Regions from separate parts of the Fusibacter sp. QWL-12 genome, predicted to be linked through region 3. Evidence: riboswitches for the same ligand, from Rfam matches in the RefSeq annotation. Region 3 holds a riboswitch; each other region holds the start of a gene.
The links. A riboswitch is a leader RNA that binds a small molecule or an ion and turns the genes downstream of it on or off. The one in region 3 is predicted to bind cobalamin.
Positions count from the first base shown of each region.

Region 1: linked by a shared signal. The riboswitch ahead of cbiQ (cobalt ECF transporter T component CbiQ) and the one ahead of AC4PID_RS11560 (DUF4430 domain-containing protein) in region 3 are both predicted to bind cobalamin.
Region 2: linked by a shared signal. The riboswitch ahead of cobT (nicotinate-nucleotide--dimethylbenzimidazole phosphoribosyltransferase) and the one ahead of AC4PID_RS11560 (DUF4430 domain-containing protein) in region 3 are both predicted to bind cobalamin.

Region 1 covers NZ_CM178745.1:1,925,516-1,930,967, forward strand. Annotated here, with positions in the region: gene AC4PID_RS09410 (energy-coupling factor ABC transporter permease) at 1-16, opposite strand, end outside; gene AC4PID_RS09415 (energy-coupling factor ABC transporter ATP-binding protein) at 32-874, opposite strand; gene cbiQ (cobalt ECF transporter T component CbiQ) at 876-1,760, opposite strand; cobalamin riboswitch at 1,912-2,094, opposite strand; gene AC4PID_RS09425 (Na-translocating system protein MpsC family protein) at 2,295-2,696, shown strand; gene AC4PID_RS09430 (methyl-accepting chemotaxis protein) at 2,814-4,547, shown strand; gene AC4PID_RS09435 (diguanylate cyclase domain-containing protein) at 4,616-5,452, shown strand, end outside.
Region 2 covers NZ_CM178745.1:726,716-732,167, forward strand. Annotated here, with positions in the region: gene AC4PID_RS03925 (response regulator transcription factor) at 1-291, shown strand, start outside; gene AC4PID_RS03930 (sensor histidine kinase) at 272-1,876, shown strand; gene AC4PID_RS03935 (pyridoxal phosphate-dependent aminotransferase) at 2,019-3,212, opposite strand; cobalamin riboswitch at 3,328-3,499, shown strand; gene cobT (nicotinate-nucleotide--dimethylbenzimidazole phosphoribosyltransferase) at 3,639-4,694, shown strand; gene AC4PID_RS03945 (glycerophosphodiester phosphodiesterase) at 4,761-5,452, shown strand, end outside.
Region 3 covers NZ_CM178745.1:2,371,087-2,376,538, forward strand. Annotated here, with positions in the region: gene AC4PID_RS11540 (GGDEF domain-containing protein) at 1-294, shown strand, start outside; gene AC4PID_RS11545 (Na+/H+ antiporter NhaC family protein) at 321-1,655, opposite strand; gene AC4PID_RS11550 (GNAT family N-acetyltransferase) at 1,752-2,330, shown strand; gene AC4PID_RS11555 (B3/B4 domain-containing protein) at 2,327-3,010, shown strand; cobalamin riboswitch at 3,037-3,205, shown strand; gene AC4PID_RS11560 (DUF4430 domain-containing protein) at 3,338-3,733, shown strand; gene AC4PID_RS11565 (hypothetical protein) at 3,733-4,236, shown strand; gene AC4PID_RS11570 (putative ABC transporter permease) at 4,406-5,452, shown strand, end outside.

The sequences.
Region 1 (5,452 bases), 450 kb from region 3:
TTTGTTTCAAATTCATGATGTGTCCTCCCTATCAAATATTGGTGTAATTTTTAATCAGCGCTTTTAGCGCTTCAGAGGTTCTTGGATAATCATCATTAGCAGGTAGAAGGGAAGCTTCTACCATTGCCTCATAAACAGCTAGCAGGCTTGGCTTTACGAGATTGGCTCTTTTTAAAAGCGCATCGTTCTTGAAAATCTCAAGAGCAGTACCATCACCTATGATTTGTCCCTTGTCAAACACCACCACTCGATCTGCCCAGCGATAGGCAAACTCAATATCATGAGTGGACAAGATCAAGGTTTTACCCGAAGCATTTAGATCGTGAAGTAGGCTTTCGAGCATTTGACTGCCGACAGGATCAAGAGAGGCAGTGGGTTCATCAAATATGATGACTTCAGGATGCATCGATAGAATGCCTGCTATCGTGACACGTTTCTTTTCACCACCACTTAGATAATGAGGTGGGCGATCTGAAAGTTCGGTCAGGTTTAGAGTTTCAAGTGCAGCGTCAACGCGCTGAGTTACCTCTGAACGAGACAGCTTTAAATTCATAGGTCCAAAACCGACTTCCGAACGTACGGTGGACGCAATGATCTGGTTATCTGCATCTTGGAAAACGATGCCGATGTGCTTTCTAAGATTTTTAAGACTGCCCTTATTAAGCTCAGTTCCGCGATAAAGGATCGACCCTTCGTCAGGCGAATAAACCCCATTTATATTTAAAAAGAAGGTAGATTTTCCAGAACCATTGGCGCCGATAACGGCGATTTTTTCGCCTTCACTAATGATGAGGTCAATGCCGTTTAAAGCATTCGTACCGCTGCCATAGGTATATTTTAACTGTTTGACTTCAAGTATGGTTTCAGTGCGCATTTTATCCCCTTAAGTATGAATTTAGCCCTACCATGAAAATGAAACTGACGAGAACAGATACTGTTGCTAAAAGCTTAGGATTAAAGTACCTTTCTTCCTCGTAGTAATGGTATTCACCTTCATAACATCTGGATTCCATTGCAATATAGTATTGATTGGCCTTTTTAATAGATTGAATGAGTAGCCCAGCTGCGATTTGACTAAACGTCCTCAGGGAGGCTTTATAGTCGACATAACCATTCCTCGACTCAGCAGCATTTTTCATACGCATCGTAACGTCTAGTAGTATGAAAATAAACCTATAAGTCAGTGCCATCAGCTCTATGATCAAGCTTGGAAGATGACACTTTTTTAGTACTAAGATTACCTCTGAAGATGGCGTAGTAAGCGCCAACATCTGCAAACAGCTAATGGCTGCAAACATTTTTAATCCCAATAATCCAGCTGCTTTCAGAAGATCAAGATTTGTATAGAGATACCCACTCAAAAATCTGACCGATAAACCGGAAGGCACCAGCGTGCTATAATCGACACTAATCGTCAATAGACTCAGAAGTATGAAAGTTATCGGAATTGAAAGAACTCTCAAATACTGAACCAGACTCAGTTTGCCGATAACGACCACAAGAAACATCGCTGTCACCAAGATCATCGTGGAGACCAGCGCAGAATCGAATCCGATTCCCATCAACAGAAGTGAGATTGAAAGAACTGACTTTAGTACTGGGTGCCAGTGTTTTAATCCCGATTGATAGGCATAGTAATCGATTGAGAGCGATTCACCGTGATGATGATGTTTTTTACCTTGCGTCTTTGCTGATTTTAGGACGTTTGCGAAGATGATCATAATCATGATCAAGATATATGATAATGCGATGAGTTTCATTTGATTCCTGCTTTCATAATAAATTAAAATCAAAAAGACCTCTCGAAACGAATTCGAGAGGCCATGTCATCAAAGCTCATAGCAACAAGGTTTTCAGATGCCCAGAATAGGCGCACTTCAACCGTGTATCTCCTCTATATCTTCGTAGAGTTTACAGATACAAGAAATGGCAGGCATTCTGACTTAAGCATCAACATCTTTTCCACCTTCCCAGTTACCCAGTGGCACTACGGAAAAGACTCTTCTATTACAGCGGCGAGACCGTGGGAGATTTACACTCCACTTTCCTTTTAACAGTAGAAAAACCTACTGCACCTATTTCTATTTTTAATTACGACTCTAATTATAATGGGTTGATAAGAAAATATCAATTGAAATTAAAAATAATTTTAGTTGTGTTTGAATCCCCCAATTTCCTGAGTTAATTAAAATGATTCAATTGTGAAGGTGAATTCTAGGGAATTATTTACAAAAAAATGAAGAATAAATTAACTTCCGCAAGTATACTTGCAAATAAATGGTTTTAGTTTTATAATGAAATTGTATATTGTAATAATTTATTCATGTGGTGATGAGTTGATTTTTTCGAATGATGATAAAAGCAGGTTTCTAAAGGCGTTTACAGACATAATAAAAAGTATCAACGGAAAGGGCCCTAAGAATATATATATAAAATATTATGAAGAAGAGCTTCACGTGGTATTACAGGGGGTTGTCACTGAATACGAACGCTATTTAATTGAGAATTTTGGAGATGAAGCGATTGAAGTATTTACTAGCTTTTATCAAAGAGATTGTTTGAATACGGAGTATAAATTTTTAAATAAAATCAACGATCAGTTTCAATTTAGTTTCTATAAATTAGAAGTTGATTTCTTAAATGATATTTTTGTATATAAAATGAAAATTATGCATCAAAGTGATTTGAACGAATAGCTTGGTTGGACTAAAAGAGAGATAATTATCTGGCTGAAAAGTAAAACCGATCTTAATATGTCATATGACATATTTAAGGTCGGTTTTTTTGTTATAAAAAATGAGGGAGGAAAATTTATGAAGGGGTTTAACAATTTAAAAACGGGCACAAAAATTATTTCTGGTTTTATTTTAGTTGCGATTATTACTGCTGTAGTAGGAGTCGTAGGGATGATGGTGACACAAAAAGTGGACGGTTATTTGGAAGAACTATATTCAGAGAGGCTAATTCCAAACGCGATTCTAGGGAAAATTCAGCTTAACCAAGCAGAAGCTCATTTTGAAATGGGGGAGCTACTTTATAAATCTCAGCTTGGTAATGTAGATAGTATCATTAGCGACGTCACTCAGACACTAAATCGTATTGCTACAGAGAACAATGATTTAATTGAAGAATATGAAGCCAGCAACCCACATGAGGACGAGCTTGCGCTACTAGAAGCCTTTAAATCTTCAAACACTGCCTACAGACAATACCGTGAGGAAATCATCTCATTGGTATCACAAAAAAAATACAGTCAAGCTATTAAGCTTAACGAAACGGCTGCAGAGCTCAGAGAGCAAACAGAAAATGATTTAGCAGATCTAAAGGATATGAATAACCAAATTGCAATAGAGCTTAAAGATAACAGTGATGCTTATATGATAATGGGTAGAACGACTACATTTATTTTAACCGCAGCGAGCATTTTTTTAGCCATTTTTATTGGATTATTAATTACTAGAAATATCGTCAGAGGTCTTAAAGAAACAGTCAAACAAGCTGAATACTTAAGAGAAGGTGACTTTAGGCAAAGTCAAAATGAAGCGTTCACGAGTAGAAAAGATGAAGTGGGTCAACTTGCGAAAGCATTTGATGAAATGACAGGTAAGCTTAAGACGCTACTTACAACCATAAATAGAAACAGTATGGAAGTAACTTCTACAAGCCAAGAATTAAGTGCAACAGTTGAGGAAATTAACGCTCAAGTGCAAAATGTAAACTCGTCAACACAGGAAATTGCAGCGGGTATGGAAGAAACATCTGCAGCCATAGAAGAGATAAGTTCATCAGGTATACAAATTAGAAACTTCTCAGAAACATTAGTAAATCAAGCTGAAGAAGGTAATATGAATTCAATGGAGATTGCAAATAGAGCTTCAAAGCTGCGTGAAGGTGCTGAAAAAGCAAGAGATAATGCAATCAATATCTATCAAGACAGACAAAAAGAAATCCACGCTTCTATCGAACGAGGTAAAGTCGTCTCAGAAATCATAGTCATGTCAGAATCTATAGAGAAAATTTCGGAGCAAATTAACTTACTTGCATTAAATGCAGCTATCGAAGCAGCGCGTGCTGGCGAGCATGGTTTAGGATTTGCTGTAGTTGCGGACGAGGTAAGAAAACTAGCTGAAGCATCTCGTAAATCAGTAGATCAAATAAATATTCTAGTAGAAGAAGTTAATGTTGCTTTTAATGATCTCTCATCAAACTCAAATGAGCTGCTTACATTTATTGACACAAAAGTAATCGCGGACTATGATGTACTTGTAGAAACTGGAGATTTATATCTTAAAGATGCTGAGTATGTCAGTCATTCTATGAATTCTTTTAATCTCAGTGCGGGAGAAATAAACACTGCCATCGATCATATCAACACAGCGATAGAATCAGTAGCCAGTGCTATTGAACAAGCAACCGCAAGTAGCTTAGAGATTACAGGGAACGTCGAGGAAGTTACTAAGGCTATTGATGAAGTCTCTAAGGTTGCAAATGTACAAGCTGCCTTAGCTGAGGAACTCAATAATAATGTCAATGTATTTAAAATTTAAACTAAAAGAGAATCTTTAACAGTTCAAGAGGGGAAGTCCCCTCTTGATATTTATAAAGGTAGGCAATGATGAAACCAGAATATGAAGAAAAAAGCCAAATGACTTATACTAAAACCTTATATAATCTCATTGATCATGCACCCATAGGTATGCTTTTACTAAATGCAGAGACTGAAGTAGTCTATGCAAATGAAGTGATGGAAGCCTATTTTGAATACTTTCCTGAAAGCGAGTCTAGGCAATTTGGGAACTTATTTAACTGTCAAATCGTCTCAAATGAAGCGGATGCCTGTGGAACAAAACGCCAATGCTCTAATTGTAAAATTAGAAACTCAATAAAAAATGCAATACAATACCACCGCCCAATAAAGGATATTAAAGTCCATAAGACATTTGTTAAAAGTGGGTTATCGCAGAATAAATGGTTGGATATGTCCATTGTACCTATCATTATCAAAGAAGAACTGAATCTTGTTATTTATATCAATGACATTTCAGAAAGTACGAAATACCAAATCAATCTTGAAATGGATGCGTTATTACATTATGAAGATAATAATAAGGAAAAGACTCAGTTTCACGAAAATGTGATTAGAGATATTAGTGAAAATTGTAATGCCGATGGTCAAGCGTATTTAATGCTAATTGAACTTAATCACTATCAACCGATTAAAGATACATTTGGAGCAATTTGGGCAAACGATTATTGTTTGGATTTTATAAATTACTTTTTTAGCTTGATAGAGAGTAAGGACTATGCTTGCCGATATTCTGAAAATCAAATTATGGCTTTTATTCCGTGTTCAAATTTTGATGTACAATATTATCTTGAACAAGTAAATAATTATAAGTACAAGCATTTTACAATTAATGCAAGTATGCAGATTAAAACCCTTATTTTGAAA
Region 2 (5,452 bases), 1.6 Mb from region 3:
ATTATGATGTTTGAGGATTTACTTATCAACTCTGTAACATTTGAAGTTACACGTTCTGGTAAACTTGTTGAGCTTTCTAAAACCGAGTTCGACTTATTAAAGCATTTAATCATCAATAAAGGAATCGTACTGACACGCGAGCAAATTTTGAATAAGGTTTGGGGCTATGACTATTATGGTAGTTTAAACATCGTCGATGTTTATATCAAATATCTACGAGATAAGATTGACCGAGATTTCGATCGAAAATTGATACAAACCATAAGGGGTCGTGGCTACGTTGTTCGATGATAAAATAAAGCAGATAAAAAACAGAATTAGACGAATTAAGTTATCCACTAGAATCACGCTGTCAAACGTGGTTCTTTTTACCATACTCATATCTTTATCTATGTATTTCGTTACACTTTTGACCAATCAATTTTTATATTTTAAGAATCGAGAAGATTTACAGACCACACAGCTTAAGATTCAAGAACTTTTGTATTCAGAGAAAGACACACTCTCTGCTATGTCTCCTGACAATAGGATTCCACATATTTTTAGATTGCTTGAGGATTACTATATCTTTGACAACTACAAAACCCTTGTCACGCTTTTTGATACCAACGGGAAAACGTCCTATCCTCTCAACAAGGATGTCTATGATCTTTTGATTCTTGATCAATTTAAGATTAATCCAGCTAATATTGATTTCAATGTTTCCTTTAATAAGGATATTTTACAAGGCAAGGAAATACTTACTTTCGAATTATTTAAGAAGTTAAATGCAAGTGAAACCATTAAGTACAAGGACATTTCTCTGCTCGTTCCAACAAGAGGTGAATCCCCATTCATCTCAGAATCTGACGTTATGGGTTTTGATGTTATGTACACAGTGGTTAGAATTGACATTGGCGAAGAGTACAGTCTTCTTGCATCGGTATTTATCTATCCAGATCTCGATCAAGATTTTCTGTTAAGTCTAAATTCAGCTCTATTGGTCTCTGCCATCATCGGCATTTTATTTTTATCCATTTTTGCGAAGTTCTTTACACGTAAAGCCTTAAAGCCACTTGTTGATCTTTCGAAAATCGCCCAAGGTGTCGATAATAAAATACTCAATTATCGTATCCCGCCAACTGAGAGTCATGATGAAATCGATACACTTATAAAAAGTTTAAATACGATGCTAGAAAATTTAGAGGGGTCATTTGAGAATCAAAAGAGATTTGTATCCGATGCTTCTCACGAGCTTCGAATTCCACTCACCATCGTTTTAGGATATATCGATTTATTAAAGACGATGGGTACTGGAAACGAGGCTCTATTAAAGGAATCACTCGATGCGATTGAGCTTGAAGCAACCCATATGAAGAATATGGTGGAGAAATTACTAACTTTGGCACGACTTGAGAACAATAGAATCAAAGTCACATATGAGGAAATTACCGTCTCAGAATTCTTTAGAAAAGGTTTAGAGGAATGCATTCGACTCTATCCACTCTATCATTTTAAAACCGAACTCAATTATGAAGGACTATTGTATATCGATTTAGAAATTATGACTCAAATTTTTAGAGCTTTGGTTGAAAATGCAGTAAAGTATTCCCTTGAGGACACAACGATTACTTTTAAATCCGAACAGCGCAATCAATATATTGCACTCTCATTAATCGATCAAGGACGAGGTATTGCCAAAGAAAGCATCCCCAACCTAACCAATCGTTTCTACCGCCTCAATGAAGACCGCAATCGTAGAACAGGCGGATCTGGACTAGGACTCAGCATAGTAGATGCCTTAATCAAGGCACATGGTGGACATATGAGAATAGAAAGTGAAGTTACTAAAGGCACTACCATTACATTATTCATTCCCAAAAAGAAGAGCCATTAGATTAGATTATATTAATCTTCACTATTTTAGACATAAAAAGACCTGTATATCATTTCGTTAGCAAGATGATTACAGGTCTAATTTTATATAATTTTTTATACGTTATAACTTAAATAGCGTTAATGATGCGATCATTAGTGAACTATTTCTTCATGTTTTTATAATGCTCAACTAGTTTTTCAAATGCAGGTAATGATCTTTCAATCATAGCCAAATCGACGCAATATGAAATTCTAAAATAGCCTGGATAGCCAAAACCACTTCCAGGTACCAAAAGTAAGTTGAACTTCTTCGCTTCCATAACAAATGCCACATCATCTTCTTCAAGTGCCTTAGGGAAAAGATAGAAGGCCCCTTTTGGTTCAACCATTTCAAAACCAAGTGATCTAAGCTTATCTAGTAGAAGGTCTCTTCTCATTTGATATTGTGAAATATCAACGGTTTCTTCTAATGAATCAGAGATAACTTTCTGCCAAAGTGCAGGTGCATTAACAAAACCGAGTGTTCTATTGCAAAAGGCCAAACCACCCATAAAAAGCTCAACATCTTCAAACTGGCTATTAATTGCAATATAACCAATTCTCTCGCCAGCAAGTCCAAGTGATTTAGAATAAGAATTTACCATTACAGAGTGTCTGAAGTAGTTGTGAATGTTTGGAACAACAACACCATCATATACAAGCGCTTTGTATGGTTCATCAGAAATCAAGTATATTTCTCTACCAAATTTTTCTTCAGCCTCAGTTAATACGCGTCCAATCCCTTTAAGGGTCTCTTCTGAATAGATGACACCAGTAGGGTTATTCGGTGAATTAATAATTACCGCACGTGTTTTTTCCGTGATGACAGACTTGAATGCCTCTAAATCTGGTTCAAATGTCTTTTCATCCGTTTTTAAGATGACTGGAACACCATTGTGATTATTAATATAAAAAATGTACTCAGCAAAATAAGGCGCAAATATAATCACTTCATCTCCAGCATCCATAACCGTTCGCAGAAGTACGTTGATTCCACCTGCTGCGCCAACAGTCATAAGGACATGCTCCTTTGCAATTGGCTGATCGATATCTCTATTGATTGCATCCGCTACCTTTTGTCTAACTTCAGGAAAGCCTGCATTATCCATATATCTATGTGCACCTGGTGTGTCAGCGTTTACAACACTTTTCAACTTATCAGTAACTGATTTAGGGGGTTCAAAATAGGGATTTCCTAAGCTATAGTCATAAACGTTGTCTTCGCCAAATTGCGCCTTGAGCTTGCTCCCCTCAACAAACATTCTTCTGATCCAAGACGCATTCTGTAAATTCTCGCGTACCTCTTTTGAAATCATGATTAACGCCTCCTTATCTATTTTCCTATACTATTATAACATGAAATTGTGCTTATGCAATTTTTTAATAAGGATTAAAATAATTTTATAAATTGACTTGTCTCTCATTCTACGCTAGAATGTAAATGTTATAGGTGCCAATAAATTGGAGAATAGGGAATTAGGTGAAAGTCCTAAGCGAACCCATCACTGTAAGACGGAGCGATCGCATATGCCACTGGGAAACTGGGAAGGCGCGATACGCATTGATGTTGAGCCAGGAGACCTGCCTGTAGTTGAATCAATGGACGACGGTAAAGTTCATTACCCAAGGGATAAGTTTATTCTAAATGATAAACTTACATTGAGGTAATGGGCTTTTTTTTCTGTTGAATTCAGTTCAGACTCACTTTATTGCCCCTAAAAAATTATTTTTGGAGGCCATTTATGAAAGCTTTTACAAACGAATTAAAACAAAAAATCCAACCACTCTGTATGGAAAAGATGACCGCTACACGTCAACGTGTCGATCAACTGGTCAAACCACAAGGCTCACTAGGTGCTCTTGAAGAAATCGCAGTTCAATTGTCTGGGATCTATAAAACCGAAAGACCTACAATTGAAAAGAAAGCAGTCATCGTCATGTGTGCCGATCATGGTGTCTGTGAAGAAGATATAGCATCAGCACCTCCAATTGTCACATGGGTTCAATCCCTTAACATTGCTAAAGGGGTAACAGGTGTAGGTGCATTGGCGAAGCATACCAGTACAACTGTATATGCTGTAGATATCGGGATTAATTTTCAAGAAAAACATCCCTCTCTCATTGATAGAAGAATAGCTAACGGAACTAACAATATCGCTAAATCAGATGCTATGACTACGGAGCAAGCTCTAGAGGCAATCCAAATTGGTATTGAAATGGTACGGATTGCAAAAGAAGAGGGTCATAATCTTATTGCAACAGGCGAAATGGGAATTGGGAATACAACGCCTTCCACTGCTCTTCTCTCTGTCTTAAGTGGTAAATCACCTGAAGAAATCACAGGCGTTGGTGCGAACTTTCCAATTGAAAAGCTATCACATAAGGCATCTGTCATTAGACGTGCCATCGAATCAAAATCAAAGTCACAACTGGAAAACCCAATAGAGTTATTGGCTGCACTTGGTGGATATGATATTGCCGGTATGACCGGAATCATGCTCGGAGGCGCTATCTATCGTGTACCAGTAGTTGTAGATGGCTATATATCAACCGTTTCGGCCTTAATCGCAAAAAAAATAAACCCAGATGTAGTCGCTTTCCTTTTTGCCTCACATGCTTCTGAAGAAAAAAGTGCAAGTTTGGCTACTGAGTTACTCGGTCTTAAGCCCTATCTTCACATGAACATGCGTTTAGGTGAAGGCAGTGGTGCAGTTCTAGCGTTTGGTCTAATTGAGTCAGCATGTGCGATGAATAATGATATGATAACTTTTGAGGAAGCTGGAATTGCAGTTGTATAATCTAAATGGTCATTTTGATCAATTCATATTATAATAAAAAAAAGATGACTAATTTGGAGGGATCATATGACTAAGATATTTGGACACAGAGGTGCAAAAGCCTATTATGCTGAAAATACGTTAACTTCATTTCGAAAAGCGCTTGAAATGGGAGCAGACGGTCTGGAGCTTGACATTCATTATTCAAAGGATGGTGAAATCATCGTTTTTCATGATTTTACACTTGATAGAATGTGTGGTGTAAATGGCAATATCTTTGATTTCACACTTGCAGAATTAAAGCAACTGAAAGTCCAATTTAAAAATCAATACGATCAAATACCTACGCTACAAGAAGTGCTTGAGCTTATAAAAACATTTGATCAAGAAACTGGGAAAGCTACCATTCTAAATGTTGAATTTAAAGCAGGCAGTGATTTTTATCCTAATATTGAGACACAAACCCTATCACTCTGCAATCGTTATTTGCCAAAATCACAATTGATCTACTCTTCATTTGATCATTATGCGTTACTCAAAATCAAAGCGCTAGATCCTGAAGCACAAACGGGTATCTTAACTGCAAGCGCAATGGTTGCACCGTGGGAGTATACTAAAAGATTAAATGCCGATTATTATCACCCAGCTTATCAGTCTTTAACCAATAGAATGTTAGGTGAAATCAAGCAGCATACACTTCTTCTTAATGCGTATACGATTAATGACCCTACTGTTGCAAAGGGTTTAATCCAATACGGTATAGAAGGTATTATCACCGA
Region 3 (5,452 bases):
TCAGATGAAATCATTGCTAGATTAGGTGGGGATGAATTTGTTATATTACTTACACACACTGATACTTCTGAAGCCTTGCATCTAATTGAAAGGCTTAGAGCCAACGTTTCAATGAAACAGATAAAAGGCATTCATCTGTCCGTTGCGTTTGGTGTGGATACAAAACTACTTCAAGGAATGGATATGGCAACCATTATCCAAAGTGCTGAGCGGAATATGTATTACAATAAAAATAAAGAGTCACCTGCTTTTAGAAGTCTAATGGAAACTAAAAAAAACGTCCACTCAGAATAATGAGATGGACGTTTAATATTATCAATTTAATCAAGTCGGTTTTTTTCCTTCAACAAAGCCAAAATAATTGGATAAAGTAGGAGTGAAAATAGGGTTAAAATCAAAATGAAGAAGGAATAGGGTAAATAATCAAGAGGCGAGACGCTAGTAAGCTGCTTAATCATAATACCATTAACATTCCAAGGAATCAAAGCGACGATGTTTAGCCCTAGATTTGCTGTAAGCATCACTAGAAACTCGCGTTTGACACCTTGGGCATCAAAGTGTGGTGCCATATATTTTCCCGTGACCATAGAGGTCATCGCTTGGCTGCAAGTCACCATGCTTAAAACGATGCTCAATAAACCGGTGTTAAACATCAATTTTATTTTTGAAGGTTTTTTAGGAACAAAGGGATCAATGATAGGCTTCATTAAGCTGTCAGCTTCAAGTAAGCTATTAAAAATACCTGAGAAAAATATGACTAGAATAACGTTTAGCATCTGTTTGAAGCCAGATGTCTTTAAATAAGCAACCGTTGCAGAAGTCGAAGAAAATCCATGATATAAGGTCTTTATAATCTCTGTTACTGAACCTAAAGTTTGAATGGATAATATTAGACTGATCGCAAAAACGATTGTAAGCACCCTTGTAATAGGTTGGTTTAAAAGTAAGAGTAAAATCAATACCCCTAAAGGGATGAGCCTGAAAATAGAGATGTTAAAAATTTGCTTTAAGTTCTCATTGGCTGCAATTAAATCACTTGTAATCACAGCGCTTTGGCCTTTAAAGAAAAAGAAAATTGTCGTTATGACGAATGGAACCAGTGCACTAACGAGTAATACCCACATATTTTTTTTATAGTCGGTTTCAGTGACATTTGAGAGTAAATGTAGACCAGAGGAAAGTGGTGAACATCGATCGCCAATATATACTCCTGAAAGTAGTGCGCCGATCATTAATGGGTAAAAGACACCTTCCTGTAATGCAATAGATGAAAATAGCGGTAGTGTTATGGTTAATGTTCCAATCGCTGAACCTAAAATCATTGATAAAATAAAGGATATGATAAAACCTGCTAGAAGTAAATTTTGTCCAACCATCCATTGTGTCGCGTAATAGATGGCGGTAGGGAGTGCGCCTGAAGCCATAAGCACTGGAAGCGTAATACTGATGAGAAACATTAAGAGCATTGTCTTCGAAACCGACTTAGTGTTATGTATGATTAGCTTTGGCAATATGCGTTTGCGACTTAAAAAAAGATAACCAACCGCACAAGTTGTCGCCATACCAAGATACATGGGAACACCTAATACAATTGATACTGCAACGAAAAATAAAAGTAAACCAATATAGCTGTAGGATTTTATAGTCGTGTTCATATTTGAGCTCCATTTGTAGTTTCTTCGTCCGATTTTGTTTAAGATGTGATATATTTATTATATCGTTACTCATACTTGTTTTCAATGGAGGTTATAATGGCGATTCGTGTAGAATTTATGAACCCTTCCCAAAGTCATATTTTTGTTGACTATATTGATCATTTAAAGTTTGGACATGCACCTGAATGGTCAACCTGCTACTGCAGATACTATCATACAAAAGCAGACCAAGATGAATGGATGATGCGCAGTGGTAACTTAAATAGAAGTGAAGCGATTATGTCCATTAAAGAAGGCTCAATGCAAGGCTTCTTAGCGTATGATGAAGACAAATGTGTTGGATGGCTCAATGCTAATGATTCAAGCGCTTATATCAGAATTGAAGAGGACATAAAACCTATCGTAAAGGATCAAAAAGTCGCTTGTACCATGTGCTTTATTATTCATCCAGATTATCGTAATAAAGGAATTGCCAGACAGCTCTTGTCTGCAGCTGTAGCGCATTATAAAGCGCTTGGATATGACGGGATGTTAGGCATGCCATTTGTATCTAACGAGTTTCAAAAGCAGTATAGAGGCACATTAAACATGTATAAGGAGCAAGGGTATAAGGAAATCGAGGTACATGAAAGTGTTCACGTTATGTGGAACGACTTCAAAGGAGGATTTCAATGAAAACCCTAAAAATAGATCCATCTTACACTGAGAAGATTACTGGATTCAAACTCGGGATTTTAGTAGCTGATGTGATAACGACAAGCGATGATGAGCGACTTAAGACATACATGTTTACGGCGTTTGAAGCTTTACAGAAATCTATGAAAGTGGATCAAATCAGTCAACTTGAGCCAATCAAAGCTGGTAGAGCTGCTTATCGAGCTTTCGGTAAAGACCCTACTCGTTATCGATTATCATGTGAAAAGCTATTACGAAGAATACTTAAAGGTGAAGGACTTGATTTTATTAATAATATAGTCGATCTATCAAATTTGATTTCAATGACACAGGTTTGCCCAGTGGGCACCTTTGATTACGACAAACTAGGCGAAGATATCACTCTTAGAGCAGGACGAGAGGGAGAGAGCTATCTAAGCCTTGGTAATCAAGAATTAAATTTAGCAGGATTACCCATATTTTCCGATGAAAATGGCCCATTTGGCTCTACAACTTCTGATTCGTCTAAAACCAATGTAGAACTCAAAACAAAAAAAATTGTCATGAGTCTCTTTGGCTTTGATGAAACGTTTGATCTGAGTGGCGCGTTAAATGATGCTGAGCAATTATTGATAGACTATGCGAGTGCCAAGATTTACTGTAAGGAAATTATGGATGCTAAAAAAGAGTTGCAATTTTAGTGGTATTTTTTTATAATGTTCATGATATACAATGTAAATTTATGCGGTGTCGAAAGACTTAATAGGGAATCGAGAATGCTCGAGCTGTCCCAGCAACCGTGATGCTGACAAGACTCATATTACCACTGCGCAAGCGGGAAGGGTGAGTTGCGAATGAAGCTAAGCCGGTAGACCTGCCCATAGATCGCTTTATTCCCCTGGGGGTGGGATGGAAAGAGTCGAATTTCAACTCATTTCCTATCTCAAGGAAGTGAGTTTTTTATTTAGCCACAATCTTGCTTGTGGTAAAATCAAGGCGAAAACGCTTTGAAATTAAAGGAGAAGGATATGAATAAGAAGGTAGTATTAATTGGTTTAGTTGTTTTACTAGCAGTAGTTGCATTGTTTGGTTACAATCAATTTTTCGGTCCAGATGCTAAAGCTGGCGAAAAATCAGTTACAGTTGAAATTTATGTAGAATCACAAGGCATAGATAAAACATACAACTTCGATACGGATGCAGCATTCTTATACGACTTATTAAATGAAGTGAAGGATCAAGTTAAATTTGAGTCAGAAGATTCATCATTTGGTCCAATGGTTGTTGGTTTTGAAGGTTATAAGGCTGATAGTACAAGCGAGTATTACCATGTATTAATCAATGGTGAAGACGCTATGGTGGGTGTCAAGGATGTACCTGTAACCGATGGCGATGTCTATAGATTTGAGTTACGTAACTTCTAATGAGAGCAAAAGATATTACACTAATTGCTATTTTATCCGCTTCCTTGACAGCGGGGAAATTTGTTCTTAGTGTTGTACCAAATGTTGAAATTGTAACCTTTTTAATGATACTTTACACAGTGTTATTTGGCTATAAGAGAACCCTAATGGTCGTAGCTGTTTTTGTTACCACAGAAATTCTCATCTATGGGTTTGGAACGTGGCTTTTAGGCTATTACATTTTGTGGCCGACTTTAGTGATATTAACACATATTATCAGTCGTACACTGAAGTCAGAGTATGGCTATGCGATTTTATCGGCTATTTATGGTTTTACATTTGGATTATTTTTTGCGTTGTTTGAATCGCTGTTTTATGGTATCAGTTATGCTATTCCATATTGGATTTCAGGTATTCCATTTGATATCGTTCATGGCACTTCAAATTTTATCATTATGCTCGTATTGTATAAGCCAATGGTGAAAACGATAGGTTTTGCAAAAGAGAAAATGCATGTTGCATAAGAAGAAACCCCTACGGGTTTCTTTTTTTATGATTTATACTCGCAAAAATTTTAGTTGCTGATTGAATGCTAGTAGAGAGATGCTTTTAAGTTTGTATCTAGACTATTCTGATAGTGTCATAAGTATGTTATATTAGAGTTAATAGTGAACAGTAATGGAGTGTGATAATTTGCAAAGAATAGCTTTCTTATTTTTAGCGTATTCATTGATTGGATGGATTTGGGAAACATCTTATGTTTCGATAAAGAATAAAAAAATAGTCAATCGAGGTTTTTTGAGGGGACCAATTATTCCGATCTATGGATTTGCAGTGGTAACGATCATACTTTCTATAGATTGGGTTATCCCGTATATTGAGGCGTTTTCAAAGTTTGAAACCGGTTTGACAATGATTTACATAGCTCTTGTAGCATCTGTATGGGAATATGTGACATCTTATGGTATGGAAGTGCTTTTCAAGACGAGATGGTGGAATTATACGGAGCATCGATTTAATATTAAAGGTCGAGTTGCACTTGATGTTTCTATCTTTTGGGGAATCGGTGGATTTATATTATGGCGCTTTGTCAATCCACTTGTCATGATGATTTACGATCAGTTTAAAGCTCAGAGTATGAACACTTTCTTGGTAATTGCCTACTTGGTCATTTCCATAGACACGATAACGACCTTAATTGAGTTAATCAATCTTAGAAATGTTGTTATCAGATTACAGCAAGCTTCTGAAGAAATCGTTGATCAAATCACAGAGACTCTGGATAAGGTGGGTGAGGGATTAGATAAGTTAACTGAAACGGTGCCAAAGATTGGTGAAAAAATAAGTGAGAGAATTAGTGATAATCTTGAAGACGTTAAATCAATCGTTACAGAGGTTATTCCAGAATCTGTTTTTGAACAGCGATTGAAATTAAAAGAGGCTATTGAAGAAGCTAAATTAAAAGTAAAATCGGGTGCGTTTTATAAAAAATATGGCAACTTTAATATATATTCTGAATTTCTAAATGAAATGAAAGAACGCAATAAGGACCAAAATACAAGTGGCTTAACACGATTCGGAGAGGCACTTGAGAAGGTTAAGAATACGAGAGGTAAACGTTTCTTTAAAAACTATCCAAATGCAGCGACCAGTCAGTTTGGCTTAATGCATACCCTGCACGATAAATTAAAAGAAAAGCAAATCAGTGTAATGGCTCGAATGGACAAAGACAACAAAAGT